Sinorhizobium meliloti: one gene and its partner. The protein of the gene in region 2 interacts with the protein of the main gene of each other region in a pairwise test. Links are inferred from orthologs where the notes say so. Each region holds a gene or a part of one and is shown on either strand. Other genes may lie near its edges.

The links.
Region 1: the proteins of ybgC (region 2) and JOH52_RS00180 interact in binary tests that used the Escherichia coli proteins (3 or more experiments, as listed by UniProt). The link is inferred for Sinorhizobium meliloti from one-to-one orthologs.

The regions. Positions count from the first base shown.
Region 1 is NZ_JAGIOS010000001.1:26,500-40,789, forward strand. What follows is about bases 10,200-13,050. They hold JOH52_RS00180 (acyl carrier protein), read right to left. Parts: upstream 11,818-13,050; coding sequence 11,581-11,817; downstream 10,200-11,580. Other genes in these bases: fabF (beta-ketoacyl-ACP synthase II), read right to left, coding at 10,200-11,275; fabG (3-oxoacyl-[acyl-carrier-protein] reductase), read right to left, coding at 12,154-12,891; fabD (ACP S-malonyltransferase), read right to left, coding at 12,916-13,050. Also shown: LPS export ABC transporter permease LptG, read left to right, coding at 1-927; JOH52_RS00140 (LPS-assembly protein LptD), read left to right, coding at 927-3,272; JOH52_RS00145 (SurA N-terminal domain-containing protein), read left to right, coding at 3,464-4,414; 4-hydroxythreonine-4-phosphate dehydrogenase PdxA, read left to right, coding at 4,424-5,452; 16S rRNA (adenine(1518)-N(6)/adenine(1519)-N(6))-dimethyltransferase RsmA, read left to right, coding at 5,452-6,276; JOH52_RS35865 (hypothetical protein), read right to left, coding at 6,498-6,626; gmk (guanylate kinase), read right to left, coding at 6,689-7,348; JOH52_RS00165 (YicC/YloC family endoribonuclease), read right to left, coding at 7,352-8,239; endolytic transglycosylase MltG, read right to left, coding at 8,486-9,685; more of fabF, read right to left, coding at 10,010-10,199; more of fabD, read right to left, coding at 13,051-13,860; JOH52_RS00195 (aldo/keto reductase), read left to right, coding at 14,195-14,290. UniProt on the Escherichia coli protein: Carrier of the growing fatty acid chain in fatty acid biosynthesis.
Region 2 is NZ_JAGIOS010000001.1:1,964,386-1,978,646, reverse strand. The notes cover bases 5,903-8,724. They hold ybgC (tol-pal system-associated acyl-CoA thioesterase), read right to left. Parts: upstream 7,631-8,724; coding sequence 7,175-7,630; downstream 5,903-7,174. Other genes in these bases: JOH52_RS09175 (NAD-dependent epimerase/dehydratase family protein), read left to right, coding at 7,758-8,724; ligD (DNA ligase D), read left to right, coding at 5,903-7,165. Outside these bases: peptidoglycan-associated lipoprotein Pal, read right to left, coding at 1-292; Tol-Pal system beta propeller repeat protein TolB, read right to left, coding at 558-1,868; JOH52_RS09200 (hypothetical protein), read right to left, coding at 1,940-3,010; protein TolR, read right to left, coding at 3,019-3,471; protein TolQ, read right to left, coding at 3,499-4,218; more of ligD, read left to right, coding at 4,568-5,902; more of JOH52_RS09175, read left to right, coding at 8,725-8,978; JOH52_RS09170 (glycosyltransferase), read left to right, coding at 8,975-9,850; JOH52_RS09165 (NAD-dependent epimerase/dehydratase family protein), read left to right, coding at 9,847-10,773; JOH52_RS09160 (metallophosphoesterase), read right to left, coding at 10,913-11,815; Holliday junction branch migration DNA helicase RuvB, read right to left, coding at 11,817-12,857; Holliday junction branch migration protein RuvA, read right to left, coding at 13,029-13,646; crossover junction endodeoxyribonuclease RuvC, read right to left, coding at 13,721-14,233.

The DNA of each region.
Region 1 (14,290 bases), 1.9 Mb from region 2 along the record:
CTACTGATGACCACGTTCCGCATTCCGACGATCCTGCAGCAAACGGTTCCCTTCGTTGCGCTCTTCGCGGCGATGGCTGCATTGATCTCCCTTAACCGGCGCTATGAACTCGTCGTAACCCGGGCGGCGGGCATTTCCGTCTGGCAATTCCTGCGTCCGTTCGTCGTCGGCGCCCTGCTCTTCGGCGTGCTTGCCGTGGTCGTGATCAACCCGCTTGCCGCCTGGGGAACCAAGAAGGCGGAAGCGCTCGAAGCGGAGTGGGGCTCCACCCGTTCGGCTGCCGCGAACTCGATTCCCTGGCTCCGGCAGATCTACGACGGCACCGACACGATCATCGGCGCACGCTCCGTCCAGAACGGCGGCACCGAGCTGATCAACGTGACCGTTATCCACTTCGATCCACAGGGCGCAATCACGCTCCGGCAGGATGCGAAGTCGGCGAAACTCGAAGATGGTTACTGGCTTCTTAACGGCGTCGTCGAGACGGAAGTCGGGCGCCTGCCGCGTCGTATGGAAACGGCACAGCTTCGCACCAATCTGAAGCCGGATTTCGTCCAGGAACGTCTGGCAAAGGCTGATTCCATTCAGTTTTTCGACCTTCCGCGGAAAATCGAAGTGGCGCGGTCCTTCGGCTTTTCCACCAACGGCCTGGAAACGCAATTTCACTCTCTCATGTCGCTGCCGCTGCTCCTCGTCGCGATGACGCTGATCGCCGCCTGCGTCTCGTTAAAATTTAGCCGGTTCAATCAATCTCGGTCGGTGATTCTCGGTGGAATCCTGTCGGGCTTCGTGCTTTATGTCGTCACCGTGCTTGTCAAAGCATTCGGGAGCAGCGGCATTGTGCCTCCGTTCGTTGCAGCCTGGCTGCCGGTCGTTGTAGCAATGGCGCTGGGCTCGACGATTCTACTGCATCAGGAGGATGGCTAGTGGCGGCAGGCAACCGCAAACGCATGAAGCTTACCAACGCTGCCCTGCTTGCAGGCGTGGCGCTGCATATGCTTGCCATCGGAATGAATGCGCCAGCCAAGGCGCAGGATGCAGCGGCGCGAATCGACGATCTGCAGCCGAATATCCCTGCCGACGCCAAGCTGCTGCTGACCGCCAATGAGCTTGTCTACAATCGCGACACGGAAAAGGTGACCGTGCGCGGCAATGTCCAGATCGAATACGGCGGCTACAAGATGGTCGCCCGGCAGGTAGATTACGACCAGAAATCCGGTCGTATCCTCGCGACCGGCGACATCCAGCTCATCGAGCCGGGCGGCAACATCGTCTATGCCGACAGGATGGACGTCACCGACGACTTCGGCAACGGCTTCGTCCAGGCCCTCAGGATCGAAACGACCGATCTGACGCGCCTGGCGGCGGAGACCGGCGAAAGGCGCAATGGCGAGGAATTCATCCTCAACAAGGCCGTCTACACCGCATGCACTCCGTGCAACACCAAGCCGGAACATCGCTCTCTGTGGCACATCAAGGCCCAGCGCATCATTCAGAACGGACGCACCCGTACCATTCGGCTCGAGCACGCCTATTTCGAACTCTTCGGCAAGCCGATCGCCTACATTCCGGTGATGGAAATCCCGGACCATACGGTCAAGCGCAAGAGCGGTGTCCTTTTCCCGCAGTTCCGCTACACGCAAAAGCTCGGCGCCGGCGTGGGAGTACCCTATTACTGGGCGATCTCGCCCCATATGGACGCGACGATCACCGGCACCGGACTGACCCGCCAGGGCTTCCTCCTCGAGGGTGAGTTCCGGCAGCAATTCCACAACGGCCTGCATACGCTGAACGTCGCCGGCATCAGCCAGTTGGACAGGGAGCAGTTCACGCCGGGCACCGTCGACGCGCTGGAAACCAATCGCGGCATGATCGCCTCGCGGGGCAAATTCGAGATCAATCCCCGCTGGAGTTTCGGCTGGAACGTCCTCGTCCAGTCGGACAACAACTTCGCCAAGACCTACGATCTGTCGACCTTCGACGGCACGACCTATGTGAACCAGGCCTATCTGACCGGCCTCGGCAAACGCAATTATTTCGACCTGCGGGCCTTCTATTTCGACATTCAGGATGCCGACCCGGACAGCATCGACGAAAACAAGCAGCCAGTCGCGCAAGTCCTCGACTATTCCTACACTGCACCGGAGCCGATCCTGGGCGGCGAACTCAACGCCGATTTCAACCTGACCAACATCAAGCGCAACCGCCTCGACAGGGTGAATGTGCTGGGCGTCGAGCGCTTCCGTGGGCTCGAGGGTACCTCGCACAGGCTCACCGGCGAGCTCGAATGGAAGCGGACATTCATTGCGCCCGGCGGGCTTGTGCTGACACCGCTGCTCGCGGCACGGGGCGATGCCCTCGGCATGAATGTGGATGACCCGGTCGGTTATACCGGCAACTTCACCAGCAGCGATGCCGAGACGCGCAGAATGTTGACCGCCGGACTCGAGGCGCGCTATCCGATCCTCTTCGCTGGAGAGACGAGCACCCATGTTCTCGAACCGATCGGCCAGCTATATGCGCGCCCGGACGAGCAATATGCGGGCGGACTGCCGAACGAAGACGCGCAGAGTTTCGTCTTCGACGCGACCAACCTCTTCGATCGCGACAAATTCTCCGGTTACGATCGCATCGAGGGCGGTACACGCGCGAATATCGGTCTGCGGTATACCGGAAGCTTCGACAGCGGCTACGGCCTGCGCGCCATTGCCGGCCAGTCGTTTCAGCTTGGCGGCCTGAACTCCTTCGCGACGGACGATCTCGTCAAGGCCGGGGCGGATTCGGGCCTCGAAACCGACAGTTCCGACTATGTCGCCATGCTGGGTATCGACGCCCCGTCCGGTCTGATGGCGAGCCTCTCCGGACGGCTGGACGAAAGCGACTTCTCGCTGCGCCGGGCCGATGCCACGGTCGGCTATCTCGGGCTGAACTGGCAGGCCGCTCTCACCTATACGCGGATCGAAGCGCAGCCGACCTATGGCTCGCCGTTCGATCAGGACGAAATCCAGACCGCTGCCGCCTACCGGTTCCACGAATATTGGTCGGTATTCGGCGCGGTGACCTACGACATCGACGCGGGCGTCGTCTCCCGCAACGGCCTCGGCATCACCTATGACGACCAGGACACGCTGTTCTCGATCGTCTACAAGCAGGAGCGGGATACCGACAGTTCGCTTGCGAACGACTGGTCGATCGGCGCCCGCATCAGCTTCCGCACGCTCGGTGACGTCTATGTCGGCGACACGAGATTTGACGAGCTGGACTACTTCTAAAGTGGCCCTGACCCGCCCTTACCGCATCGATCATGCGGTCTTGTCATTGTTTGGCCGCATGTATTATGCATTTGCCTCACATTGACACCTACGGCGCCGCGCGTCTTGCGTGACGCGCAGAGCTCGCCGTAGCGAAGTCGGCAGTGTGGCAACTGAAGCCGCCGGCAACGGGAGGCAGAACGAGCAGGGGAATGATGATGGGCGGGAAAAACGCGATCGTGAGGTTGCTTTCGGCGGTTGCACTGGCGGGTGCGCTGAGTGTCGCAGCGGGTACGGTTACCACGGCAATGGCGGCGAGCACGGTCGAGGTGGTCGTCAACAGCACCGTGATCACCTCCGGCGACGTCGCCAAGCGGGTCGCCTTCCTGAAGCTTCAGCGGCAAAGCGGCGGCGCAGCCGAAGCCAAGCAGCAGCTCGTCGACGAGGTACTGAAGCGCGCCGAGATCGCGCGCGTTCAGCAGTCCGTCAGCACCGACGAGGTCGATGCCGCCTTTGCGCGTTTCGCCGCCGGTAACAAGCTTTCGCCGGAGCAGCTCGGCAAGATTCTTGACCAGGCCGGCGTCGGGGTCGACCATTTCAAGCAGTATATCGCAGTCCAGATGAGCTGGCCGCGCGTCGTCAACTTCCGCTACGGCAGCGCCAGCCGCCTTTCCGGCGGCGACCTCGTCAAGCGCATGATGCAGGGCGGCGGCAACAAGCCGGTCACGACGGAATATTTCCTGCAGCAGGTCATCTTCGTCATTCCCGAATCGAAGCGCGGCGCCATCACGGCGAAGCGGCAGGCCGAAGCCAATGCCTCGCGCTCGCAGTTTCCAGGCTGCGATACCTCAAAGGCCTTCGCGGCGAACTACCGCGACGTCTCGATCCGCAGCCTCGGCCGAATTCTTGCACAGCAACTGCCCGAAGACTGGAAGCCGCTCGTCGAAAAAGCCGGCGACGGCATGACCACGGGTACGCGGGTTACCGAGAAAGGCGTCGAATATCTGGCAATCTGCAAGAAGCGTCAGGTCAACGACGACGCCGCCGCCGAGATCGTCTTCCGTGCCGAGGACCTCGGCAAGAAGAAGTCCGAGGGGGAAGACCCGAACAGCGCCAAATATCTTGAAGAACTGCGCTCGAAGGCGCAGATCGTCAACAAATAACGAGCCAGCATGAGCGAGACGAGCATCGGGCCGGTCGCCCTGACCATGGGCGATCCGGCCGGGATCGGTCCGGATATCACCCTTTCCGTATGGGCGAAGCGGGCCGATCGGCCGACGCCGCCGTTTCTCTATGTAGGCGATCCGGCGGTGCTTGCCGCCCGCGCCAAGCTCCTGGGCCAGACCGTGCCGATATGCGAGACCGATTGTCCCGGGGCCGTCGCCGCTTTCCGGCAGGCGCTGCCCGTTTGGCCGGTCCGCTCCCCTGCCCCCGTGATTCCCGGTAATCCCGATGCGGCAAATGCTTCCGCCGTGACCGATGCGATCGACACCGCCGTCCGGCTCGTGCTGGCGGGAGAAGCGTCCGCCCTCGCCACCAATCCGATTTCCAAGGCAGTGCTCTACGAGGCGGGGTTCCGCTTTCCGGGCCACACCGAATATCTCGCGGACCTCGCTGCGCGCGCAACGGGGGTTGCCGCCCTGCCGGTGATGATGCTGGCAGGACCGAAGCTGCGCGCGGTCCCGGTCACGATCCATATCCCGCTCAAGGACGTTCCAGCCGCGCTGACGCCGGATCTGATCTACGAGACCTGCACGATCACCGCGGCCGACCTCAGGAGCCGCTTCGGCCTGCCGGCGCCGCGCCTGGCGATTGCCGGTCTCAATCCGCATGCGGGCGAAGGCGGCGCGCTCGGCCGCGAGGACGATGCCGTCATCCGGCCGGTCATCGATCGCCTGCGCGCCGAGGGGCTGGACGTCGTCGGACCCTTGCCGGCGGACACCATGTTCCACGATCGCGCGAGAGAGACCTACGACGTCGCCATCTGCATGTATCACGATCAGGCATTGATACCGGCCAAGGCGCTCGGTTTCGATGACAGCGTCAATGTCACGCTGGGCCTGCCCTTCATCAGAACCTCGCCGGATCACGGGACCGCCTTCAGCCTGGCCGGGAAAGGGATCGCGCGCGAGGAAAGCCTTCTTGCGGCCTTGCGGCTTGCAGCAGAACTTGCCCGCAATGCCGGCGGGACGAAGCGCTGATGGCGGCTCTCGACGGTCTGCCGCCGCTACGCGACGTCATCCAGCGGCACGGTCTCGACGCGAAGAAGGCGCTCGGCCAGAATTTCCTCCTCGATCTCAACCTTACCCAGAAGATCGCGCGCACCGCCGGTCCGCTGGAGGACGTGACAGTGATCGAAGTCGGTCCGGGTCCCGGCGGCCTTACACGGGCGATCCTCGCTCTTGGGGCAAAGAAGGTCGTCGCGATCGAGCGCGATTCGCGCTGCCTGCCGGCACTCGCCGAGATCGGCGCCCATTATCCGGGGCGGCTCGACATCATCGAGGACGACGCACTGAAGGTGGACTTCGAAGCGCTTGCCGACGGACCGGTGCGCATCATCGCCAATCTTCCCTACAATGTCGGCACACAGCTTCTCGTCAACTGGCTGCTGCCGGGGCTCTGGCCACCCTTCTGGCAATCGATGACGCTGATGTTCCAGCGCGAGGTCGGCCTCAGGATCGTCGCCGGCGCCGATGACGATCACTATGGCAGGCTCGGCGTCCTCTGCGGCTGGCGGACAAAGGCGCGTCTGGCATTCGACGTGCCGCCACAGGCCTTCACACCGCCGCCCAAGGTGACATCGACGGTCGTCCATCTCGAGCCTGTCGAGGCTCCAATTCCCTGCTCGCCCGCGGTTCTCGAGAAGGTCACCCAGGCAGCCTTCGGCCAACGGCGCAAGATGCTCCGCCAGAGCCTGAAGCCCCTCGGTGGCGAGGCGCTGCTTGCAAAGGCGGGCATCGATCCGCAACGCCGCGCGGAAACCTTGACCGTCGAAGAATTTTGCCGATTGGCCAATTGTCTGTAGAGCCGGACGCTTAACCCACCCTCGCCCTCATCTCTGTGCTTGTCACAGAGATCCAGCAGCGCCGCGTCTGCGGTGCGGAAAAGCCTTTCCAGCCCAAGGACTTGGGCTGGCTGGATTCCTGTGACAGGCACAGGAATGAGGGTAGGAGGAGCGGGCGTTACACCCATGTCTGCTGCGGGAAAGCAAGCCCGGCTTATAGGACGTTTCGAGGGGACCGCGCTCTATTCGGCCTTCAGGAATTCGCCGACTTCGAGCAACACGAATTCATTGTCGTCCGCCTTGTCGAGCGAACGCCCGGCGGAGAAGGTCGCGGCAGCGGGATGAGGGGCCGCACCTCGGCGCACGTCCAAGGCCTCTCCATCCGCCTGCCGGCACCTTCTCCCCGCGAGGGGCGAAGGGATAAGCGGCGCGCTCAGAGAGGATTTTCCGTCAGCAGTCCGTTGACGAATTCGAAGAGGCCGGGGCGCCGGTCGCGGCGAAGGCGCTCGGCTTCGACGATCGCCCTGACGGAGGAGAAGGCCCGGTCGAGATCGTCGTTGACCACGATGTAATCGTATTCGCGCCAGTGCTCGATTTCGGCGCGCGAATTGGCGAGCCGGGTCGCGATGACCTCTTCACTATCCTCGGCGCGCCGGTGGAGCCGCGACTGCAGCTCCGCCATGGACGGCGGCAGGATGAAGATCGATACCACGTCGCCCGCCATTTTTTCCTGCAGCTGCTGGGCGCCCTGCCAATCGATGTCGAAGAGCATGTCCCGCCCTTCGCCCATCGCCTTTTCGACGGCGTCACGCGGCGTGCCGTAGTAATTGCCGTGCACTTCGGCCCATTCCAGCAGCGAGTCCGTTGCCCTCAGCGCCTCGAACTCTCGGATCGACTTGAAAAAATAGTGCCGCCCCTCGATCTCGCTCGGCCGCCGCGAACGCGTCGTCACGCTCACTGAAATGCTCAAGTCCGGATCGGCTTCGAGCAGGTTGCGCGCGATCGTAGACTTCCCCGCACCCGAGGGCGATGAAATGACGAGCATCAGCCCGCGGCGAGCGATCTTGATGGGCGAAACGGTCGCCGGTTTCATATCCTACTCCAGATTCTGAACCTGTTCGCGGAACTGGTCGATCACGACCTTCAATTCGATACCGGCGGCAGACACGGCGGCGGCATTCGATTTCGAACAGATGGTATTCGATTCGCGGTTAAATTCCTGTGCAAGGAAATCGAGCTTGCGTCCGACCGGCCCGCCCTTTGTCAGGAGGTCGCGGGCAGCCGCAATATGCGAGCCCAGCCGGTCGAGTTCCTCCCGAAGATCGGCCTTCGTCGCAAGCAGCGCGACCTCTGCATGCAGCCTTTCGCGATCGATGCCGGACGCGTTGGCCATGATGACCGAAACCTGCTGCGCCAGCCTGTCGGCGATCGCCTGCGGGCTGCGGGACGGATCGTTTTCGACTACCGCGGTCAGTTTCTCGATGCGATCCACCTGGGCTAGCAACACCTGCCCGAGCGCCTTGCCCTCTTCTTCCCGCATCGTCCGCAGATCGGCGAGCGCGCCTTCCAGGCCGGCGAGTATCTCCGCGTCGCGTTCCGCGCGCTCGTTCTCGCTCTCCTCCGGCTCGCGGAAGTCGACAATGCCGCGAATGGAAAGCAACGTATCGAGTTTGAGCGGCGCCGGATCGATGACATCGCCCAATCGTTCGCGAAGCTTCAGGACGGCGGCGAGCGCTTCCTCGTTGAGAACTGCCTCCGTCGAAGCTTCAGTACCGCTCAGCGAAAGGCCGACCTGCAAGTTCCCTCGCGAGAAATACTGCGAGGCGAGGCGTCGGCAGTCGGGCTCGATACGTTCAAGTCCCGGCGGCAGGCGAAGCCGCATGTCGAGACCTTTGCCGTTGACCGAACGGAGTTCCCAAGCCCAGCGATAGCGTCCGCTGCTCCCCTCTTTCCTGGCAAAGCCGGTCATCGATTGGAGCGGCATCGTTTCCTCCGTTGGCAGTGATTCGATAAAGCACAACGATCTCTGCACCTCCGAGCGGAGGCACGACATTGTCATTGAGGGAAGCACTATGGCGACAGCGCCGAACTCCGCAAGGAATATCCGCGCGGCGGCGAGTCCGTCCACATGAGGCTGAGGCGCGCCGCATCAATGTATGCGACGCGCCTCAGGTTTTGCTTTCGTGCACGTCGTTATACCAAACCGCTGCGCGGTTTTTGGCGACATGTATTATTGCTGGGTCCCGGTCTGCGTGACGGCATCCTGTGCAGCCTCGGTGGCCTTGGCCGCCTCCGCCGCCCTCTCCGCCTCGAGCTTGCGCCAGCGCCGCACATTGGCATTGTGCTCGTCGAGCGTCTCCGCGAAGACATGCCCACCGGTGCCGTCGGCGACGAAGTAGAGCTCGGGCGTGCGCGACGGATTGGCGACGGCTTCGAGCGCTGCCCGGCCCGGATTTGCGATCGGCGTCGGCGGCAGGCCTTTGATGAGATAGGTGTTGTACGGCGTCTGCTTGTCGAGGTCGGACCTCAGGATTGCCCGGTCGGCGGGTTTGCCGTCGCCGCCGAAGATACCGTAGATGATCGTCGGATCCGACTGCAGCCTCATGCCTTTTTCCAGGCGATTGATGAACACCGAAGCGACCCTCGGTCGCTCGTCCGCGCGGCCGGTCTCCTTCTCCACGATCGACGCAAGAGTTACGAATTCCTCTATGGTCGATACGGGAAGGTCCGGATCCCGCTTCTCCCAGATCTGCTGCACCAGCGCCTTCTGGGCAGCGGTCATCTGCTTGACGATCTCGTTACGGTCGGTTCCCCGGGTGAACTTGTAGGTGTCCGGCTTGAGGGAGCCTTCGGGCGGCAGCTCCGCCGGCAGATCGCCGACAAGAACCGGGTCGTCGGCAAGCCTGTGGAACATCTGCTTCACGGTCAAACCCTCCGGCAGCGAAACGGAGTAGAGGATCGACTTGCCGGACTTCAGAAGCTCCATGATCTCCTGCATCGATGCATGCGCCTTGATTTCATACTCGCCGGCCTTGAGCGTGTCATTGCTCAGATAGGCTTCCGAAACGAACCGGAATACGCGGCTGTCGGTAATGATCTCGTTGCGCTCCAGGTTGCTGGCGATTTCGCTGATGCCCGCGCCGCTGCGAACGATGAAATTCTTGTTCGCCTCCAGCGGCCCCGGCTTTTCATATTCGTGCATCGCGTAATAGACGGCCCCGGCGGCCGCGAGCGCCACGAAGACGACCACGGTCATGACGAAGTTGAGAAAGATGACGACCTGGCTGCGGGCCTTGCGCGAACGCTTCGGCGGATGGGGAACTCTTTCGGGACGCAGCGCTTCGTTGGCCGACTTCGGAATGATCGGCCCGTTGCTCCCGGTTTCATTGCGGCCGAATTGCACCGCGCTGTTATCGTTTGAGTCGCTCACGATTGTCCCGATTCCGAAATTCGCAACCTTATCAAACCGCCGCCGGTGCGAATTTCGGATTAGACCGGCGACCAGTGAATGTTACGGCGGCCTCTGCGGCTCCGGTGAAGGAGCGGCCTGCCCAGCGATGAATATCCTACAATTACCAGATGTGGCTTGCGCGAACATGCCCCTTGGCGGCGTCCCCGAGTCGTCGCCACTCCAGCGACAGCTTGTAGTGAGCATTGCGGCAAAAAGCGGGATCGCGGGTCGATGCAGATCGGAAGATGTGCCCGAATTCCGCTTACCTTGGCAACCCGTTTCGCAACACGCCCGCCCGAGGGATCAATGGCCGGTGTAACGGCGCAGAATCAACGACGCGTTGGTGCCGCCGAAACCGAACGAGTTCGACAGGGCCACATTGATCTCGCGCTTGCGCGCGACATGCGGCACGAGATCGATCTTCGTCTCGACGGAAGGGTTGTCCAGGTTGAGCGTCGGCGGGGCTATATTGTCGCGAATTGCGAGCGCCGAGAAGATGGCTTCGACCGCGCCGGCTGCGCCGAGCAAATGTCCGATGGCCGACTTCGTCGAGGACATGGAGATCCTCGACGCGCTGTCGCCGACCAGCCGTTCGACCGCGCCGAGCTCGATCGTGTCGGCCATCGTCGATGTTCCGTGAGCGTTGATATAGTCGATGTCCGCAGCCGTGACGCCCGCGCGCTTCAGCGCCATCTGCATGCAGCGGTAAGCGCCTTCGCCGTCTTCGGACGGAGCAGTGATGTGGAAGGCGTCGCCGGACAGGCCGTAACCGATCACTTCTGCGTAGATCTTGGCACCGCGCGCCCTTGCGTGCTCCAGTTCTTCCAGAACGACGATGCCCGCACCCTCGCCCATGACGAAGCCGTCACGATCGGCGTCATAGGGCCGCGAGGCCTTCTCGGGATTGTCGTTGTGCTGTGTCGAGAGCGCCTTGCAGGCGGCGAATCCTGCGAGCGATATCCGGCAGATCGGAGATTCCGTACCACCGGCCACCATCACGTCCGCATCCCCGAGCGCGATCAGCCGGCTGGCGTCGCCGATCGCATGCGCGCCGGTCGAGCAGGCCGTCACGACGGAATGGTTGGGACCCCGCAGCTTGTGGCGGATGGAAACCTGACCGGCTGCGAGATTGATCAGCCGGCCGGGAATGAAGAACGGGGAAATACGCCGCGGGCCCTTGTCGCGCAGGGTGTAACCCGCATCGACGATACCTTCCAGCCCGCCGATGCCGGAGCCGATCAGGACGCCGGTCGAAATCTGGTCTTCGTCGCTTTCGGGTTTCCAGCCGGCATCCGCCAGCGCCATGTCGGCAGCGGCCATCGCATAGACGATGAAAGGATCGACCTTGCGCTGTTCCTTGGGCTCCATCCAGTCGTCGGCATTGAACGTGCCGTCGCTGCCATCGCCGAAGGGAATGCGGCAGGCAATCTTGGCGGGAAGGTCCTCGACCTCGAACTCGGTGACCTTGCGGGCCGCGTTGTCGCCGGCCAGAAGACGCGCCCAGCTGACTTCGGTTCCGCAACCCAGAGGAGATACCATGCCGGTACCGGTGATAACGACACGTCTCATACCCGTGACCCACCCTGACTGTTCAATTCAACCGCCGGACCGGACCACGCGACGATCGCGACCCGCGCATGCATTGCAAATCTCATTACAGCGTCGTGAAGACGCGCAAAGGTCGCTGTGACCTTATGGTTCCTTGCATGTTCTTGTCCCTGGACGGACTCCTATCAGGATACATGCAGTAGTGACGACCAGAGGGAAAGGCGGGACGCTTTGCCGATCGCAACCCGCAGTGCATGCGGGCCAGCCCACTGCCCCAGGGCTGAACGGGCCGCGAGTGCGGCCCGCCAATGACTCAAGCCAAAAGGTCAGGCCTGGGCTTTCTCGATGAACTTGACGGCGTCGCCAACGGTGAGGATCGAATCTGCTGCGTCGTCCGGGATTTCGACACCGAATTCCTCTTCGAATGCCATGACCAGTTCGACGGTGTCGAGCGAGTCCGCGCCGAGGTCATCGATGAAGCTTGCGCCTTCGCTGACCTTTTCGGCGTCGACGCCAAGATGATCAATAACAATTTTCTTCACGCGTTCTGCGATATCGCTCATGTCGGAGTTCCTCGACCTTATGTTTCTCTACGGCGCTGTTACCGGCACCGGCACTCTATCACGCCTGATAGACCAAGTTGGTCCAACGGGCAATCCATCCAACCGAAACCGCGGAAACCCAGGGCAGCAAGAGCTGCCGGACACCTGGCCGGAACGGTCGACTGCGCGCAGTCATGGCCCGATTAACACGGTTTATGCCTGCCGCAAAGGGCGAAAATGCCCGTTATTCCCTTGGTCAACATTGAATTTCAGGCATTTGGCACAAACAAACGAAGAGGCTGATCGGAGGTCGCGGCACAGGCCGAAGCCCAAGGAGCCGCGCACTCCATCGCCTCGTCAGATCATCGCCATGCCGCCGTTGACGTGGATCGTCTGACCGGTGACATATCCCGCTTCGTTAGAAGCGAGATAGGCCACGGCGGAGGCGACTTCCGCTCCGCTTCCCATCCGCCGCATCGGGATCGCAGACATGATCCCTTCCTTCTGCTTGTCGTTCAGCTTGCCCGTCATCGCGCTTTCGATGAAGCCCGGGGCGACGCAGTTGACCGTGACGTTGCGGGTGGCGATTTCCTGTGCAAGCGACTTGGAGAAGCCGATCATGCCCGCCTTCGAGGCGCAGTAATTCGCCTGCCCCGGATTGCCGGTGACACCGACGACCGAGGTTATGTTGACGATGCGGCCGAAGCGACGGCGCATCATCGGATGCGTGAGCTCGCGCGTCAGCCGGAAGACGGCCGTGAGATTGACTTCGATGACGTTGTCCCAGTCCTCGTCGCTCATGCGGACGAAGAGCCCGTCCTTGGTAATGCCGGCGTTGTTGACGAGGATATCGACGCCGCCGAGATCGGCTTCCGCCTTCTCTCCGAGCGCCTTGACTTCCGCGCGATCGGAGAGGTTTGCCGGGAATATCTGAACCCGCTCGCCGAGGGTGTTGGCAAGCGTTTCGAGCTTCTCGACGCGGGTACCATGGAGTCCGACGACGGCGCCCTGGGCATGCAGCATGCGGGCGATTTCCTCGCCGATACCACCGGAAGCGCCGGTAACGAGAGCCTTGCGGCCTGAAAGATCGAACATGGATTTCTCCTTATAGTAGGGCGCTCAGGCCAAGAGGACGGCAAGCGCCGCATCGATATCGGCGGGCGAATTGACGGCGATGCCCGTGACGGTCTTGTCGATCCTCCGGGCAAGTCCCGTCAGGACCTTGCCCGAGCCGATCTCGTAAAGCGTCGTAACTTCATGGGCCGCAAACCACTCGACCGTCTCGCGCCAGCGCACCTGCCCGGTCACCTGCTCGACAAGCAGGCGCGCGATCTCGCCCGCATCGCTTACCGGCGCAGCAAGCACGTTCGCGACGACCGGAACCACGGGATCGCGCTTCTCGACCGTCGCGAGCGCCTTGCGCATGGCCTCGGCGGCCGGCGTCATCAAGGCGGAATGGAAGGGGGCGGACACGGGCAGCATAAGCGCGCGCTTGGCACCCTTTTCCGAAGCGAGGGCCGCGGCCTTCTCCACAGCAGGCTTCTCGCCCGAGATCACCAGCTGGCCGCCGCCGTTGTCGTTGGCGATCTGGCACGAGCCGAACGATGATGCGTCACGGCAGACCGCTTCGACATCGTCATGCTCCAGACCGATGATCGCCGCCATCGCGCCCTTGCCGACGGGGACGGCCGCCTGCATCGCATTGCCGCGAATGCGCAGAAGACGCGCCGTGTCGGCGAGCGAGAACGTACCGGCGGCACAGAGCGCCGAATACTCCCCGAGCGAGTGGCCCGCGACGAAGGAAACCTTGCTCTTGAGGTCGAGGCCCTTGGCTTCTAGCACGCGGATTACCGCCATGGACACTGCCATCAGCGCCGGTTGCGCATTCGCCGTCAGCGTCAACGTCTCCTCAGGCCCGTTCCACATGATGTCGGAAAGCTTTTCGCTGAGCGCGTCGTCGACCTCGGCAAAGACAGCCGCGGCCTCCGGAAATGCTTCGGCCAGATCCTTGCCCATGCCCACGGCCTGGCTGCCCTGGCCGGGGAACGTGAATGCGATGCTCATCAAGAGTGCCCCTTCCCTGGATCGCGGCTGGCTCGGAGCAACCAAATAGCCGGGATCGTTTCAATTGCGCGAGCAGGTGCAGATGAACCGCCCGGACCCTGCTGCCGCCGCGTATTTTCCTCTCCATTCACATTCCTGAACAGCAAGTCAAGCGCGGAAGCCGCGCTTGACCGGTTGCTTGCGGTCTTTTGCCCTTGATCTTCGCCAATCAAGGCTTAAGTTTGCCCCGCTTTGCCGCCGCGTCGTTCCGGAACTTCCCGGGCTGCGGCCAACCGTCATTTCCAAGGCGGAGCGCCTTCCTCCCATGGCGCGAACCCGCTCCACAAGGAACGTCATGCGCTACAACAAACTCGGCCGCACCGGCATCAAGGTTTCGTCCATCTGCCTCGGAACGATGACGTGGGGCTCGCAGAACACGCCGGCCGAAGCC
Region 2 (14,261 bases):
TCGGATATTTTGCCAGCCACTGGGCTTGGCGGTCGAGCGTCGCCTGCGCGTCGGCACGGATCGACGTCGAATCCGTATCGAAGAAGATGCGGTCGCCGACGTTGACGGTGAAGTCCTGCTGCGAGCCCGGGGTCGCCGCGCCTGCGCCGAGACCGAGGCCGGCAGCATCGTTCGGCAGGTTCTTCTTCGAAGCGCAGCCAGCAAGGGCAAGCGTCATGACGAGCGCGATCATGACCGGATTGCGGGCGATGGTCTGCATGCGGCTTGCTGCCGGGGTGTCAATTCGGCTCATGGGCCGGGTCTCCTTGAGAAGTGTCAAATTCACGGTTGCCAGACTGTAACCGGAAGCGGTTAATTGCTTTTCAACGGATATGGTTAACAAATCGACAATGTGCGTCGGGGCGCCTGCTACACCAGCACTTTGCGGCGAGAAAGCGGCACATTCGCCTCATTCCCTGCCATAACTGTGGACGCGCGATCACGAAGAATTTCGGGCCGTATTGGCCCGAAATCTTTGAATCTCATCATTTCTCTCGATTGGGCTCGCGGCGGATGCCCTATTCCATCAGCGGCGACCAGGCCGGATCCGAGGCGAAGCCCTGCGTCTGGACAAGCTGCTCGTTATAGCCCGTCAGATCGATCGAATAGAGCTGCGGGCCGCCCGCACCGGCGTTCTGACGGAAAAACATCAGGACACGGCCGTTCGGCGCCCAGGTGGGGCCTTCATTGTGAAAGCCGGTGGTGAGAATGCGCTCGCCCGACCCGTCCGGCTTCATGACGCCGATCGAGAACTTCCCGCCCGACTGCTTGGTGAAGGCGATGAGGTCGCCGCGCGGAGACCAGACGGGCGTCGAATAGGAACCGTCGCCGAAGGAAATGCGCGTCTGGCCGGAGCCGTCGGCGCCCATGACGTAGAGCTGCTGCTTGCCGCCGCGGTCGCTTTCGAAGACGATCCGGCTGCCGTCCGGCGAATAGGAGGGAGAGGTGTCGATCGCCGCGGTGTTGGTGAGCCGCGTCGTCGTGCGCGAGCGCAGATCCATCGTATAGATGTTGGCGTTGCCTTCCTGCTGCAGGCTCATGATCACCCGCTGGCCATCCGGCGAGAAACGCGGGGCGAAGGTCATGCCCGGGAAATTGCCGACCACCTCGCGCTGCCCCGTTTCAAGCTGAAGCAGATAAACGCGCGGCTGCTGGTTCTCGAACGACATATAGGTGATTTCCTGACGGTTCGGCGAGAAGCGCGGCGTCAGCACGATGTCGTTGGAATTGGTGAGCGCCCGGGAATTGGCCCCGTCCTGGTCCATGATGGCGAGTTGGCGCTTGCGCGCATTCTTCGGCCCGCTTTCGGCGACGTAGACGATGCGCGTGTCGAAATACCCCTTCTCGCCGGTGATCCTCTCATAGATCGCGTCGGCAATGATGTGGGCGACCCGGCGCCAGTTCTCCGGCTGGGTGTAGAACTGCTGACCGAGCATCTGCTGGCCGGCAAAGGTATCCCAAAGGCGGAACTCCGCCTTCAGCCTGCCGTCGCCTTCCTGCGTGACGCGGCCGATGACGAGCGCCTGCGCGTTGATCACTTTCCAGTCCTCGAAACGCGGTGTGGCATCGGGATTGGAGATCTTCTCGATGAAGGCGCCCTTGTCGATCGGCGCGAAAAGCCCGGAGCGCTTTAGGTCGGCGGCAATCACGCCGGAGATCTTCTGGGCGAGTTCGCCCTGCAGGAAGTCCGTGATCGCGATCGGCAGCGGCTCGACGTTACCCTTGTTGATGTTGATCTCGACGAGCGCATTTGCCGGCGAGGCAATGAGCCCGCAGCCGGCGACCAGCACCATCAGGAGGCGGAAAAAATTGCGTCTCAGCATTTCCATAAAGCCTTTCAGCCTTTCGTGTTCCGAGCAGGATGAGGCGCAATATTCCGCCCACAACCGGCCCAACCTGTCTAGAGCATCGAGCTCGGGTCGAAGTTGACGACGACCTCGCTCCACGAATCGTATTTGTCGGCCGGCAGCCCCTTGAAGGGAACGGACTTCAGGATGGCCCGGCGTGCACCACCCATGAGTGCCCGCCGCGCCGCATCCGAGCCGCCGCTGGCTTCCACTTCCGGTTCGCCGATCAGGTCGCCGTTCGGGTCGAGCCGCATCGTCACCTTGATGCGGACATCCGCCGCGTCGGCCATTCCGGGAATGATCGACCAGTTGTTCTGGATCTGGCCGCGAAGCGCGTCCATTTCACTCTGCGAAAGCGTGTTGCCGCTCGTCGTCTTCTTGCCGCCGAGGGCCGCCTCCTCGGTCGAGCGCTTGGCGCCGCCGCCGGAGGATTCCTGCTTGTTGAGCAGCGCCGCGATCTCGTCGGCATTGAAGTCGCTCTCCTTCTGGGAGGACGCCTTCTTCTGCTCCTTCTTGACCTCTTCCTTCTTGCGCTCTGGCGTCTTGGCCGTCTGCGCGGGCTTTTCGACCTTGGGCTTCACCTGCGGCGTCGGCACCCTGTCCGGCAGAGCCTCGGCCTCGGGATTTTCCGCGGGCTGCTCTTCCGCCGGTGCCGGTTCCGGCTTCGTATCCGGCTTTACTTCCTGCTTGGGCTCGGGGAGTGCCGCCACTTCCGTCGCGGGCTCGGCGGCCGGCTTGGTCTCTTCGACCTTTTCGATCTCTTCCTTCACGGGATCGGGCGTCGGCGGGGCCTTTTCGGTCTTCTGCGGCGCTGCGGCCGACTCGTTCTCGACCGGCTTGACATTGGGCGTGGGCGGCGTCTTCAGGTCGACGTCGTTCTCGCCGACATTCTCGGCGTTCTCGACGGGCGTCGGCTTCTTGGTCGGAACGGGCGATGCCTTTTCCTTGGCCGGAGCCTTCTTGTCGCCCTGCTGGATCTGCGTGATCGACTCGACCGGCACGATGTCGACCGGCAGCGCCTCGACGTCCGCGACCTCGAAATCGGCCGGGCTGCCAAGCGACACCAGCGCCCAGGTCAGGACCAGGGCGTGGAGGACAGCAGATGTAGCGATACTGCCCTTCATTCGGACGATCACTTCTCTTGTTCTTGAAGCGTTACGAGACCCAGGTTCTTGAAGCCTGCCGCGGAGATGCGTGCCATCACCTTCATCACGGTGCCGTAGTCGGCATTGGTGTCGCCGCGCACATAGATGCGCTCATTGTAGCCGGTCGTGGCGATCGCCTCGAGCTTCGGGACGACCTCGTCGATCGCTATCGGCGTCTCCTGCAGGAAGATCTCGCCCGCCGGGTTGACCGAGACGGTGATCGGCTGCGTATCGGCGTTCATGGCCTTCGCCTGCGTTTCCGGCAGATCGATCGGCACGCCGACCGTCATCATCGGCGCAGCCACCATGAAGATGATGAGGAGAACCAGCATGACGTCGACGAGCGGCGTGACGTTGATCTCGCTGATCGCGCTTCTTCTGCCGCCGCGGCGGCGGCGCCCGCCGCCCGACCCCTTGGCTCCGCCAACTGCCATACCCATCAGCGTGGTCTCCGTGCTTTGAGGTCGTTATTGCGCGGCTTGGCGAGAAGGCTGCAGCTTCTCGTCGATCTGTCGCGACAGGATGGCGGAGAACTCGTCGGCAAAGGCTTCCATGCGTGCCGTCAGCTTGCCGGCATCGGCGGTGAACTTGTTGTAGGCGATAACGGCAGGAATGGCGGCGAGCAGACCGATGGCGGTCGCAAGCAGCGCTTCGGCGATACCGGGAGCAACGACGGCGAGGTTGGTGGACTTGGAACCGGCGATGGCCTGGAACGAGGTCATGATACCGACGACGGTGCCGAAAAGGCCGATGAAGGGGGCAGCCGAGCCGATCGTCGCCAGCGAGCCGAGCCTTGCCTCGAGCGCTTCGGATTCACGGGCGAGCGTCACGTCCATCGCGCGGTCGATCCGCATCTGCAGGCCGATCGGCGCGCGCGCGCCGCGCTCAAAGCTTTTCTTCCATTCGCGCATGGCCGAAACGAAGATCGCGCCCATTCCGCTCGTCTGCCTGTCCGAGAGGGTCCGATAGAGCTCCTCCAGCGACTGACCCGACCAGAATACCTGCTCGAAATTATCGAGCTGCCGGCGGACACGCCCGTAATTCAGGCTCTTGTCGACGACGATAGCCCAGGTCCAGACCGAGGCGGCGATGAGCCCCAGCATGACCAGCTTCACGACCAAGCCCGCTTGCATGAAGAGCGACCAGAGGGTCACGTCGCTCGTCGCGGCCAATCCAACCTGTTCCATCGATTTCAGTCCCCGAATCCAAACACCCGGCAGAGCAACTCATGCTCGTGACCGGGTCGCCCAAATGTCCTGCAGCAGGAATGCCCCGGTATTGCCACCGATCGCGGCATTGCGATCTACTCGCTTCAGCCTGCCTTCTTGCCGTCAATTTTGGTCAAAGGATGACGTGCACTGCACAAATCCTGATACACGGATTAAGACACCATTATGGTTAAGGGAGTATTACCGCGCGCGCAGTTCGAGTGAGCTTGCGCAATACGGAACTTCGCAGCAGGTCGCACGTTTCGGTGCCATGAGCCCCTGGTCCCCGAAACATATAGCCTTCCAGCCGAAATCGGGCTGACGATCCATGGCCGCTCGCAATGAACCGCTTTCCGAATATAACCGGCGCCGCGATTTCACGCGGACGAGCGAACCCAAGGGAGCGGTCGCTCGGCGCAGCGGGGACAACAGGATGCGGTTCCTGGTTCAGAAGCACGCTGCGACCCGCCTGCATTACGACTTCCGCCTGGAATGGGAGGGCGTGCTGAAGAGCTGGGCGGTCACACGCGGCCCGAGCCTCAACCCCGAAGACAAGCGCCTGGCCGTGCGTACCGAAGACCACCCGCTTGCCTATGGCGACTTCGAAGGAACGATACCGAAGGGAGAGTATGGCGGCGGTACCGTGATGCTCTGGGATACCGGCTGGTGGGAGCCGGAGGATGACCCGTCGAAAGCCCTGAAGAAGGGCAAGCTCTCCTTCAAGCTGCATGGCAGCCGAATGAAGGGCGGCTGGGCGCTGGTGCGCATGCGGCCACGCGAAGGCGAAAAGCGCGAGAACTGGCTGCTCGTCAAGGAAACGGACGATGTCGCCTCCGATGACGGCGAGAGCCTGATCAACGAGAACATCACCAGCATCGTTACCGGCCGGACGATGGAGGAGATCGCCGAAGGCAGGGGCGAGAAGCGGGCGCGGGTCTGGCATTCCAACAAAAGCATCTCGGCCAATCTCAAGGCCGGCGCGATCGCCGAAAACGGCAATGCAGGCAAGCGCGCGACGCGAAAAGCCTCCGGCAAGCTGCCCGCCTTCAAGGCACCGCAGCTGGCGACTCTGGTGACCAAGGTGCCCGCCGGCGACGCATGGCTGAACGAAGCCAAGTTCGACGGCTACCGTCTTGTCTGCGCCGTCGGTGCCGGCACCGTGCGCTGCTACACGCGCAACGGCCTCGACTGGACCGAGAAGTTCCCGGCAATTGCCGCCGCCCTTGCCGAACTCGACTGCCAGTCCGCTCTGATCGATGGCGAAGTGGTGGCGCTTTCGGAAGGCGGATCGACCTTCTCGGCCCTGCAGAAGGCGCTTAGAACGGGGGCCAGCACACGGCTTTACGCTTTCGATCTCATCGAGCTCGACGGCAAGGATCTGAGCCGGAAGCCGCTCGTGGAACGCAAGGAACGGCTCGAAGCGCTGCTCCAAACGCTCGGCGCCACCTCTACCGTACAATTCAGCGAGCATGTCCGCGGCAATGGCGAGCACGTGCTTTCCGCGATATGCAAGGCCGGCCAGGAGGGTATAATCGCCAAGGAGGCCGATGCCCCCTATCGCAGCGGGCGCAGCCGAAGCTGGCTCAAGGTGAAATGCACGAAGCGCCAGGAGTTCGTGATCGGTGGCTATACCCCGTCTTCAAAGAAGGGGCGTGCCTTCGCCTCGCTGCTCGTCGGGACCTTCGAAGGCGGGAAGCTGATCTACCGTGGCGGCGTCGGCACCGGTTTCAGCGGAAAGACAATGGAGGACCTCGCCGCGGCCTTCGCAAAGCGCAAGCGCGATACGTCGCCCTTCGACAGCGTGCCGCGAGAGAGAATGCGAAATTCGGTATGGCTTGAGCCGGACCTGGTGGCGGAGGTGGATTTCGCCGAATTCACGGCCGACGGACATGTCCGTCACGGTTCATTCGAGGGATTGCGCGAGGACAAGGAGGCCAGGGCCGTGAAACTGGAGACACCGAAGCCGGCAGAAGCGGAGCCGGAGACCGCCAAGAGCAAATCTTCCGCCAGGACGCGCAAGACCCCGCCTGTGCAGGGAGACGCCGATGTCCTCGGCATCCGCATCTCCCATCCGGACCGGGTGCTCTTCGAAGGCCAGGGCATCACCAAGATCGATCTCGCCCGCTATTACGCCGTTGTCGCCGAGAGGATGCTCCCCTTTGCCGCCGATCACCCCGTTTCGCTGGTGCGCTGCCCGCAGGGCGGCGAGCGGCACTGTTTCTTCCAGAAACACGCAAGCGACGGCTTTCCCGAGGCGATCCGGGAAGTGCCGATTACCGAGTCATCGGGCGACACCGAGAACTATATGTACATCCACGATGCCAAGGGCCTCGTCGCCGCCGTGCAGATGGGGACGCTCGAGTTTCACATCTGGGGTTCAAGCATCGACCGGCTGGAGAAACCCGACCGTCTGGTCTTCGATCTCGACCCCGATCCGAGCGTCGACTTCGAGACAGTCAAGGCGGCAGCCCTCAGGCTCCGCGACGAACTCGCCGAGATCGGCCTGAAAACAGTGCCCATGGTGACCGGCGGCAAGGGCGTCCACGTCATCGTTCCGCTCCGCCCCCATGCCGAATGGGAGGAGGCCAAAGGCTTCGCGAAAGCGCTCGCGCGATCTATCGCCGAGCGCGATCCGGACAATTTCGTCGCCACCATGTCGAAGGCGAAGCGCAAGGGAAAGATTTTCATAGACTGGCTGAGAAACGATCGCGGCGCCACGGCGATCGCGCCCTATTCCACCCGCGCGCGCTCCGGCGGACCGGTCGCCACACCGGTCGGCTGGGACGAACTCCAAGGCCTCGAAGCCGCCAACGGGTTTCAGATTCCGGACATTATCGAGCGGATCGAAGCCGGGACCGATCCGTGGCGGGAGATCGGCAAGATCAGTCAGTCGCTGACGAAGAAGATATTGAACTCGGTCGAATGAGCCGGCCGCTCACGCGGAAGCCGCTTGCGCAGCCAGGAATTTCGTTGCCAGTGCCTCCGGCAGACGCCGTGGCCGTCCCTGACCGTTGACGACCGCAATGATTACCTTGGCCGCGATCAGCAGCGCGTCGCCGCGCCTGATCTGCTGCTGCAGGATCATTTTTGCGCCGCCGGCCTTTTCGGTCGCGGTCTCGATAGTCAGGACGTCGTCCATGCGCGCCGGCGCCTTGAAGTCGATTTCCATACGGTGGACGACGAAGACGAGGCCTTCCACGTCGCCTTCGATCGCCAGCGACGCCTGCTCGACGCCGAGAAGCCGCAGATAGTCGGTCCGGGCGCGCTCCATGAAATGCAGATAGCGCGCATGGTAGACGACGCCGGAAAAATCGGTGTCCTCGTAATAGACCCGCTGGATCAGTCGGTGGCCGGTCTCGGTCAGCTCGCCGGCAAGCGAAATCAGTGACATGGCATTCTCCGGGAGGATTTATTGCGTTTTCCTGTGCAGGAACAAAAAGACATTTGCAAGCACTGCAGCTTTGTCACAATCCTATCCTATCAGGACCCTGTCCTCTTCCCGAGCAGGAGAATCGTGCATGAAGATTGCAGTCCTCGGCGGTGATGGTTTCGTCGGCTGGCCCACCGCCCTGCATTTGTCCGATGCGGGCCACGAGGTTCACATCCTCGACAATCTCTCCCGCCGCTGGATCGACACGGAACTCGGCGTTCAATCCCTGACGCCGATGGATTCCATCCAGGAGCGCACGCGCATCTGGCACGCGGAAACCGGCCGGCGTATTCACTTCAATCTGATCGATCTCGCCCGCGACTACGAACTCCTGAAGAACTGGCTGGCGGAGCATCGGCCCGATGCGGTCGTCCACTTCGCCGAGCAGCGGGCCGCCCCCTATTCGATGAAGAGCGACAGGCACAAGAACTACACGGTCAACAACAACGTCAACGCGACCCACAATCTCCTGAACGCACTGGTCGAACTCGAACTCGATGCCCATCTCGTGCATCTCGGTACGATGGGCGTTTACGGCTATTCCACGATCGGGGCGGCGATCCCTGAAGGCTACCTGCCCGTCGGCATCGAGACCATGGGCGAAGAGACGGTGAACCAGGAAATCCTCTATCCTTCCAATCCGGGCTCCGTCTATCACATGACCAAGTGCCTGGATCAGCTGCTCTTCCAGTTCTATGCGAAGAATGACGGCCTCAGGATCACCGATCTGCATCAGGGCATCGTCTGGGGCACGCATACGGAGCAGACGCGGCGTCATCCGCAGCTCATCAACCGCTTCGACTATGACGGGGATTACGGAACCGTCCTCAATCGTTTCCTGATCCAGGCAGCAATCGACTATCCGCTGACGGTTCACGGAACCGGCGGCCAGACGCGCGCCTTCATCCATATTCAGGACTCGGTGCGCTGCACCGAGCTCGCGCTCAGGAACCCGCCGGCGCGCGGCAGCCGCGTCGAGATATTCAACCAGATGACGGAAACGCATCGCATCCGCGATCTCGCCGAGATGGTCGCACGCATGACCGGCGCGAAAATCGCCTGGCTGCCCAATCCGCGCAAGGAAGCGGCCGAGAACGAACTCGTGGTGCGGAACGAGAAATTCCTCGCGCTCGGCCTCAATCCGGTTCGCCTCGAAGACGGGCTGCTTTCGGAGATCGTCGACGTGGCGAAGAAATTCGCCTATCGCGTCGATCGCTCGCGCGTGCCGGCGGTTTCCGCCTGGACGAAGGACATCGCCCCCTTGATCAACCACGATCCGGAGGGCAAGCGGCTGAAATCGGTTTCATGAGCCGCGTCTTCGCCAGTCCGGAGGGGCTCAGTCCCTCCTCCACGGTGACTGCGCGCCACGCTTTCGTGACGCTCGTCACCAACAGCGACTACGCGCTCGGTGCGCGGGCCCTGCTCAGATCGATCCGTCTCACCCGGACGCCCGCAGATATCGTCGTGCTCCATACCGGCGGGGTGGATGCCGCCTCCCTCGAGCCGCTGACCGAATTCGACTGCCGCCTGATCCAAACCGACCTGCTGCCGCTTTCGGACGAATTCAACGCCCGGCATCAGCGCCGCAACGTGCATGAGCAGGCACCCTTCACAAAAGGACGCAAGCCCGATTTCCATTCGCCGCTCGACAATTTCTGCAAGATAAGGCTGTGGCAACTCGTCGAATACGAACGCTGCATCTTCATCGATGCCGACGCGATCGTGTTGCGCAACATCGACAAGCTGTTCCTCTATCCGGAATTTGCCGCAGCGCCGAACGTCTATGAGAGTCTCGCGGACTTCCACCGCCTGAACTCCGGCGTCTTCGTCGCCGAGCCGGCAGTCGCGACCTTCGAGAAGATGCTCGCGGCCCTCGATGCGCCGGACGCCTTCTGGCCGCGCACGGACCAGACCTTTCTGCAAAGCTTCTTCCCCGATTGGCATGGCCTGCCGGTGACGATGAACATGCTGCAATATGTGTGGTTCAACCTGCCTGAGCTTTGGGACTGGCGCTCGATCGGGGTGCTCCATTACCAGTACGAAAAGCCGTGGGAGAAGGATCATCCGCGCGCGGATGCGCTGCGCCCGCTGATCGATCTCTGGCACGCTTTTCTGACCGGCGAGCAGATTCCCGATATTGCCGGTCTTCCCAATCCGCAAGCCGGCCTCACGTCGCCATGACCCGCGTTCTCGTCTCCGGCGGCACCGGATTCGTCGGCCGCTTCATCATCGAGCACCTGCTGGCAAACGGCTATGAGGTCACGGTCGGTGGGCGCTCTCCGCCGCCTGCCGGCTTTTATTCGCAACCCGTGTCCCATGTGCCGCTCCGTCTCGATGCGGATGCGGACCAGGCCGGCGCCTTCGACGATATCTATTATTTCGTCCATGCGGCTTTCGAGCATGTCGAGGGCAGATATCGCGGAGGCGAGGGTGACGATCCCACGAGTTTCCGCCGCGCCAATCTCGACGGCTCCGTTCGCCTTTTCGAGGAAGCGCGCGCCGCCGGCGTACGGCGCTGCGTTTTCCTGTCGAGCCGCGCCGTCTATGGCGAGACGGCGCCGCCGATTGTCGCTGAGACGTCACCTGTCGAGCCGGACACGTTCTACGGACAGGTAAAGCTCGCCACCGAGAACGCCTTGAAATCGATGACCGACCACAGTTTCGTCACGACGAGCCTGCGCGTCACCGGTGTCTACGGCCCCGCGGGCTCGGGACGAAAACACAAGTGGAGCGATCTCTTTTCCGATTACATTGCCGGCCGACCGGTGCCAAGGCGCATCGGCACGGAAGTCCACGGCGACGATGTCGCCCAGGCCGTCCGCCTCATGCTCGAAACCGAACCGGCGAGAATATCCGGTCAGGTGTTCAACGTCTCCGACGTGCTGACCGACAACCGCGAGATCCTCTCCTTTCTCCAGGCTGCAACCGGCTGCCCGCACCCTCTGCCGCCGGCAGCGGAAGCGGCAGCATTCAAGACGATGTCGACGGAGAAGCTGCGCGCGCTCGGCTGGGTGCCGGGCGGAAGGGAAAGACTGGCTGCGACGATCCGGGAGCTTGCCGTGCAAGCTGTGACCGTTGAACCAAGATTTCGCCCCTCACCCTAACCCTCTCCCCGCGAGCGGGGAGAGGGGACATGCCCCCTGCGAATGCGCGGCCGATATTGGTTGCAATGACGAAACCGCGAGTCCCTTCTCCCCGCATGCGGGGAGAAGGTGGCGGCAGCCGGATGAGGGGCAATTCCGGTCATCCGAGATCGACGACCACAATTTCCGGCGGCACGCCGAAACGGATCGGTGCGATGGAGCAGCCAAGGCCGCCCGAGACGATGAGGTTGCGATCTCCCTCGACAATATGACCATAGGCGTACCGGTCGCCGAAACGCGATGGCACGACGGGCGAATGGCCGGCAAAGCGCACCTGTCCGCCATGCGTGTGACCGGATAGTGTCAATGCCACCCGCGAGGGCACCTTCGGAAAAATATCCGGCTCGTGCGCGAGCAGTATCACAGGCGCCTCGTCCGTCACCTGTGCAAGCGTGCCATCGAGATCGTCGAGTCCGCCCATCCACGCGCGTTTCCATTTCCGTCCCGGCAGGAGCGCAAGCTGGTCCTCGAGCCCTGCGAGCCAGAAGGGGAAGCCGCTCTTCTCAAGGCGGACCGCGCGATTGCCGTACACCTGAATGCCGACGCCGGCCAATGCCCGATGGCCGAAGGTATCGCCGCCGCCGCTCTTCTGGGCGGTCCTGTCTTCCCACCAATCATGATTTCCCATGATCGCATGGACGCCGAGGGGTGCCCTGAGCGTGGCAAGCGCCTTCGACCACTCGCTCGAATGGACATAGCGCGTCACGAGATTCATGCCGGAAGCGTAGTCGCCGAGAAGGACCGTCACGTCGCCGCCGAGGTCGTTGGCGCGCTCGCATATGGATGCGATGCGGCGCGCAGACATCCAGGGTTCGCAGGCATGAACATCCGCGAGCGCGACCAGGCGGAGCTTCAGGCCGGGGCTCCAGCCGGGTGGTGTCAGGGCGTAGCGGGCCACCCTCAGACGCGCAAGCGGTTCGATGCCGAAGGCGTAGCTGCCCAGGGCCACGGCGCTCACCAATCCACCGCCGAGGACCTTCATGAAGCCCCGCCGGGTGATCATTTCAGTCGTCCTCGAGCGTCAGCCGGAATTGGCTTGCCTCGACATCCCGTGGCGGATTGAGGCCGAGATGCTTCCAAGCATTCGCCGTGAGCACGCGGCCACGCGGCGTGCGCTGGATGAAGCCCTGCTGGATCAGATAGGGCTCGATGATGTCTTCGATCGCGTCGCGCGGCTCGGAAAGCCCGGCGGCGATCGTCTCGATCCCCACCGGCCCGCCGCCGAAATTCTGGGCGATCATCGTCAGATAGCGCCGGTCGAGCTGGTCGAGACCCATGCTGTCGACGAGCAGCCGGGTCAGCGCCTCGTCGGCAATCTTTAGCGTCACGGCCTCCGCCCGTGCGACCTCGGCGAAGTCGCGCACCCGGCGCAGGAGGCGGCCGGCGATGCGGGGCGTTCCGCGCGCCCGGCGGGCAATCTCGCGCGCGCCTTCGTCGGTCATGCCGAGACCCATCAGCCGCGCGCCACGCCGGACGATCAGCTCCAACTCCTCGACCGTATAGAAATTGAGCCGCACGGGGATGCCGAAGCGATCGCGCAGCGGCGTCGTCAGCAGTCCGAGGCGCGTCGTCGCCGCCACGAGGGTGAACTTTGCGAGATCGATCTTCACCGAACGGGCCGCCGGCCCCTCGCCGATGATGAGGTCGAGCTGGAAATCCTCCATGGCCGGATAGAGGATTTCCTCGACGGCCGGATTGAGGCGGTGGATTTCATCGATGAAGAGCACGTCGCGCTCTTCGAGATTGGTGAGCAGCGCCGCAAGGTCACCGGCCTTGGCGATCACCGGGCCGGAAGTCGAGCGAAAATTGACGCCGAGCTCCTTTGCCATGATCTGCGCCAGCGTCGTCTTGCCGAGCCCGGGCGGGCCGACGAAGAGCACGTGGTCGAGCGCTTCGCCGCGATTGCGCGCCGCCTCGATGAAGATCTTCAGATTGGCGCGGGCTTCAGCCTGGCCGGTGAACTCGTCGAGCGTCTGCGGGCGCATGGTCGCATCGAGGTCTTCGCCTCGCTTTTCCGGCGCGATCAGACGTGCGGCTTCGCTCATGTCATTGCTTCCGTTTCGGGCTGTCCGCGGCCATAGGGGTGCCGGTGTTGAGGCCGGTCACCGCCGCTGCCGCGCTCAACCATAATTGGGGCGCCCGGATCAATCCAGCGAGAACGGCCAGCGTCCCTCTACTCCAATGCTTTTGTGGCCGCAGGAAGGCTCGCCGCTTCCTCACCGCGACAGTTCCTTCAAGCCGAGGCGGATCAGCTTGGCGCTGTCGCCGCCCTCCCCGCCGTTTTTCAGCGCAGCCGCAACGGCGTTGGCCGCCTGGTCTCGCGAATAGCCGAGATTGGTGAGCGCCGAGACCGCGTCCGCAACCGGCGCTGCGGCAACGCCTTCGCCGAGCTCCTGCTTGAGGCCGATCGATGGTGCCATCTCGCCGGAGAAGGCCGGAGCCTTGTTCTTGAGTTCGGTGACGATGCGCACGGCAACTTTCGGACCCACGCCCGGCGCGCGCGAGATCGACGTCTTGTCCTGCAAGGCGATGGCATTGGCGAGTTCCCCGGGGGTCAGCGTGGAGAGCACCGCCAGCGCCACCTTGGATCCCACACCCTGAACGCTCTGAAGCAGGCGGAACCATTCGCGCTCCAACGCGCTCAGGAACCCGAACAGCTTCAGCTGATCCTCGCGCACATAGGTCTCGATGAAGAGTACGGCCGCCTCTCCAGCGCTTCCGAGCTTTCCGAGCGTGCGCGCGGAGCAATGGGCGACATACCCGACCCCATGCACGTCGAGAACCACGTGATCCTCGCCGATCTCGTCTATCGTGCCCTTGAGCTTGCCAATCATCCGGTTGCCCTCCAACGCCCTTTGACCTGCCGGCCAGAGGGCGCATCGCTTGCCGTCATATTCATTCGCACGACCTACCCCGCAAGCGCCGCAAGGCGGCTCGTGACTGCCTGCCTGTTATGGGCGTGGCAGATGGCGATGGCGAGCGCGTCGGCGGCATCGTTGCCTTTGAACTCGGCCTTGGGCATCAGGACTTTCAACATCATATGTATCTGCTGCTTTTCGCCGTGGCCGACGCCGATCACGGCTTTCTTGACGGCGTTCGGCGCATATTCCGCGACCCTCAAGCCCGCCCGGGCCGGCACCAGCATGGCGATGCCGCGCGCCTGGCCGAGCTTCAGCGTGGCGGTCGCATCTTTGTTGACGAAGGTCTGTTCGACAGCGGCCTCGTGCGGCTGGTAGCCGTGCACCACCTCGGCAAGCCCGTCATGCAACTGGCAGAGGCGGGAGGCAAGATCCAACTCGCCATCGGAAGTGACGGTGCCGGAAGCGACGAAACGCAGCGAATTGCCGAGCGTTTCGATGACCCCCCAGCCGGTGCGCCTCAAGCCCGGATCGATGCCGATGATGCGAATCGTATTCTGCATGCTTCACCCTATTTCGGTCGGCGGGACG